DNA from 2 places in the Streptomyces sp. NBC_00669 genome. Region 2 is predicted to be linked to the other one. Evidence: riboswitches for the same ligand, from Rfam matches in the RefSeq annotation. Region 2 holds a riboswitch; the other holds the start of a gene.
The links. A riboswitch is a leader RNA that binds a small molecule or an ion and turns the genes downstream of it on or off. The one in region 2 is predicted to bind ZMP and ZTP.
Positions count from the first base shown of each region.

Region 1: linked by a shared signal. The riboswitch ahead of OG896_RS04705 (glycine hydroxymethyltransferase) and the one ahead of OG896_RS07095 (phosphoribosylaminoimidazolecarboxamide formyltransferase) in region 2 are both predicted to bind ZMP and ZTP.

Region 1 is NZ_CP109018.1:1,191,448-1,193,638, reverse strand. Features, by position in the region: gene OG896_RS04705 (glycine hydroxymethyltransferase) at 1-841, opposite strand, end outside; ZMP/ZTP riboswitch at 868-958, opposite strand; gene OG896_RS04700 (enoyl-CoA hydratase/isomerase family protein) at 1,109-2,119, shown strand.
Region 2 is NZ_CP109018.1:1,773,851-1,776,041, forward strand. Features, by position in the region: gene OG896_RS07090 (AAA family ATPase) at 1-549, opposite strand, end outside; ZMP/ZTP riboswitch at 693-778, shown strand; gene OG896_RS07095 (phosphoribosylaminoimidazolecarboxamide formyltransferase) at 808-1,977, shown strand; gene OG896_RS07100 (crotonase/enoyl-CoA hydratase family protein) at 2,011-2,191, opposite strand, start outside.

The sequences.
Region 1 (2,191 bases), 580 kb from region 2:
TGTTCGCGTGCGGCACCGGGTCGAAGTCGCCGGTCAGCACCTTGCCCGCGACCAGGCCGGCGAAGTGCGCCATGTCCACCATCAGCGTGGCGCCGACCTCGTCGGCGATCTCGCGCATGATGCGGAAGTTGACCAGCCGCGGGTAGGCGGAGTAGCCCGCGACCAGGATCAGCGGCCGGAACTCGCGGGCCGCGGCGCGCAGCGCGTCGTAGTCCACCAGGCCGGTCCGCGGGTCGGTGCCGTAGCTGCGCTGCTCGAACATCTTGCCCGAGATGTTCGGGCGGAAGCCGTGCGTGAGGTGGCCGCCCGCGTCCAGGGACATGCCGAGCATCCGCTGGTTGCCGAAGTCGGCGCGCAGCCGGGCCCAGTCCTGCTCGGTCAGGTCGTTGACCTGGCGGACGCCGGCCTTGTCCAGCGCCGGGCGCTCCACCCGCTGCGAGAGCACCGCCCAGAACGCGACGAGGTTCGCGTCGATCCCGGAGTGCGGCTGCACGTAGGCGTGCGCGGCGCCGAAGACGTTGCGGGCGTGCTCGGCGGCGAGCGCCTCGACGGTGTCCACGTTGCGGCAGCCCGCGTAGAAGCGGCGGCCGACGGTGCCCTCCGCGTACTTGTCGCTGAACCAGTTGCCCATCGCCAGCAGCACCGCGGGCGAGGCGTAGTTCTCGCTCGCGATCAGCTTGAGCATCTCGCGCTGGTCGGCGACCTCCGCGGCGATCGCGTCCGCGACCCGCGGCTCGACGCCCCGGATCACCTCAAGGGCGCTGCGGAACGCGGTGGACTCGACGGACTGGCGGGACTGCGGAGTGTGCGGGGACTGCTGGGTGACAGACGGTTCGGCCATGGCGGGGTCCTCCGGAGATTCGGCAACGGGGTGGCCCAGGCGCACGGCACTTCTGTTTCGCGCGAGCCGCTTCCCGATGGTTGCACCCATCCCAGCACGCCAGTCACGGCTCCCGGGCAGCGTATCAACCCGCCCGACCCGCCGCGTACTGTCGGTTCCGGGATCACCCGCGGGCCGGGCCCGGGTGCGTGCCGGTCCTTCCGCGGGGAGCCGCGCGGGAGCCCGCGCCGGCCAGGGGCGCCGTAGGCACGACGTTGGGAGCGGTACATGGGCAGGGCAGAGACCTCGGCTACGGTGCGCGGCGCGGTCACCGCCTCAGGTGTGGGGGTCCTGGAACTGGACCGCCCGGGTGCGCTGAACGCGCTGGACCTGGAGATGGCCCGCGCGATCGACACGACGCTGCGCGGATGGCGGCAGGACCCCGCGGTCCGTTCGGTGCTGGTGCGCAGCACCTCCCCGAAGGCGTTCTGCGCCGGCGGCGACATCCTGGCGATGCGCGCCGCGGGCCTGCGCGGCGACGACGCGGCGGTCCGCACGTACTTCAGCACGGAGTACACCCTGAACGCGCTGGTCGCCCGGTTCCCGAAGCCGTACACCGCGCTGGTCGACGGGTACGCGATGGGCGGCGGGCTGGGCATCTCGGTGCACGGCTCGGCGATGGTGGTCACCGAGCGGGCGGTGCTGGCGATGCCGGAGACGGCGATCGGGTTCTTCCCGGACATCGGCGCGACCTACTTCCTGCCCCGGCTGCCGGGCGCCGTCGGCTGGTACCTCGGGTTGACGGGCGTACGGATCTCGGGCGCCGCCGCGGTCGAGTGCGGCCTGGCCACGCACTACGTTCCCGCCGCGGACCTGCCCGCGCTGGAGGAGGCGCTGACGGGCGCGGACGGCGGCGCCCCGGACGCGGTGCTGGAACGGTTCGCCGTGGCCGCGCCGCCCTCCGAACTCGCCGGGCACCGCGCGGCGATCGAGCGCTGCTTCTCCGCCCCGGACCTGGCGGAACTGCGGGACCGGCTCGCCGCGCAGACCGGTGCCGGGGACGCCGCGGACCGGGCGTGGGCCGAGGACACCCTCGCGGTGCTGGACCGGGCCAGCCCGATGAGCCTGGAGCTGACCTTCGGGCTGCTGCGCGCGGGCGCCGGCGCGAGCCTGGCGGAGTGCCTGGCCCTGGAGCTGGAGAGCGCCTGCCGCACCGCCCGCGAGCCCGACTTCCACGAAGGGGTGCGCGCCGCGCTGGTGGACAAGGACCGTAGCCCCGTCTGGGCGCCGCGCCCGTAGCCGGGCGGAACCCGCGCCCGTACCCGGTACCACGCACAAACGGCACCCCGCGCCCGGCGCCCTGCGCCCGTA
Region 2 (2,191 bases):
CGCCGCGCTCGCCACCTCGGCCGGGTGCGCCGCGCCCGCCACCCGCGCCGCGATCCGCCGCGCCACGTCCGCCGGCGGCGTCCCCGCCGTGTCGACGACCTCGCCCGCCTCCCGCAGCCACGGCAGGGCCGCCTCGTACGCGGAGACGTGGTCGAGCCGCCACTGCCGGGCCGGCGCCCCTTCGGTGTCCTGCTCGATCCGCCGGACCAGCTCCTCGGGATCGGCGTGCAGCACGAAGTGGTGGACGGGCACGCCGGCTTCGGCCAGTCCGCCGGACAGCTCGGTCCAGTACGCCTCGACCAGCACCGACTGCGGGACGACCAGGGTGCCCCCGACGTAGTCGAGCAGTTGGACGGCGGTCTGCACCACCAGCGACCGCCACGGCGGGTGCTCCTGGAAGTCCCGTACCGGCTTGTCGGTCAGGAACGGCCGGAGCATGTAGCCGACGTACTCCGAGTCGAAGATCCGAGCTCCGGGCAGCATCTCGGTGAGCAGCCGCGACGTGGTCGTCTTCCCCGCGCCGAAGGTGCCGTTGAGCCATACGATCATGGCTCCGAGCCTAGTGCCGGCCGGGCACGTCCACCGGTTCGCGCCACACCCGGCCAACCCCGCCGCCCGGCCACCCCCGCCGCCCGGCGGCCCGCGTCTCCCCCGCCCCACCCGCCGCGGTCACGGAGCATGTTGGGTACGATCGGCGGCGCCGCGACTGGCGAGGGTGGGCCACCACCGGGAAGCGGCACGCACACCTTCGGACGCGTCGACCGCCTGGGCGCCTCGGATCAGCGCACGCGACCGAGGAGGACCCGGATGGAACTGCGGTACGGACTCAACCCCCAGCAGCAGCCGGCACATGCCGTATCCGTGGCGCCGGGGCCCGGCCCGCTGCGGGTGCTCAACGGCGAACCGTCGTACATCAACCTGCTGGACGCGCTGGCCGGTTGGCAGCTCGTACGGGAGGCGGCGGGCGCGCTCGGGCGGCCCGCGGCGGCGTCGTTCAAGCACGTGTCGCCCGCGGGCGCGGCACTGGCCGGCCCGGTGGACGCGGACACCGCCGCACGCTACGGCCTCGGGACGACCGCGCCCGGTCCGCTGGCCGGTGCGTATCTGCGGGCCCGGGACGCCGATCCGCGGTCGTCCTACGGTGACCTGGCCGCGGTGTCGCACCCGGTGGACGAGGAACTCGCCGAGCTGCTGGGCGGGTTGGTCTGCGACGGGATCGTGGCACCCGGTTACGCGCCCGGCGTGCTCGCCACGCTGAGCCGCAAACGGCGCGGCCGCTTCCTGGTGTTGGAGGCCGACCCCGGGTACGTGCCGCCGGCCGCCGACAGCCGCGAGGAGTACGGGCTGCGGCTGAGCCAGGCACGCGACGACGTGCCGATCTGCGCCGGCCTGCTGACCGACGTGGTGTGCGGCGAGCTGCCGCGAGCAGCCGCCGACGACCTGCTGCTCGGCCTGGCCGTGGTCCGCCACACCCAGTCCAACTCGGTCTGCTATGTGCGGGACGGGGTGACGCTCGGCATCGGCGCGGGCCAGCAGTCCCGGCTGGACTGCACCCGCCTGGCGGGCCGCAAGACGCACACCTGGTGGATGCGCCGCCACCCCGCCGTACGCGCCATGGAGTTCAGGCCCGAGGTACGCCGGCAGGACCGGGTGAACTGGCAGGTGCGGTGCGCCGAGGGCGACTTGACGCCGTACGAGGCCGAGGCGCTGCGCGGGGTGCTGGCCGGGCCGCCGCCGAGCGCGGTGCTGCTGCCGGACGGCGGTGAGCGGCAGGCGTGGCGGGAACGGCTGACGGGGGTGGCGTTCGCCTCGGACGGGGCGCTGCCCTTCGCGGACAACGTGGAGCACGCGGCACGCTACGGGGTGCGGTGGATCGCCGAGCCCGGCGGGTCGATCCGCTCGGACAAGGTCGTCGAGGCGTGCGAGCGGCAGGGAATGACCCTGGTGCGGACCGGACTTCGGCTCTTCCGGCACTGATCAGCCCCGGCGGGAGCGGAGTCGGCGACCGGGTCACGGGCCGAAGGCGCCGTGCCGTCCCTCGCCCGCGGTGAACCGGGCGGCGCCCGCGGCCATCTCGGTGAGCGAGACCTGGCCGTGGGCGAACTCGGCGGCCAGCGCCTCGGGTTCGGGCCGGCCCTCCTGCTCCAGCAGGGACAGCCGGTCCTCGCGCAGGCAGGTCTGCGGGAACGCG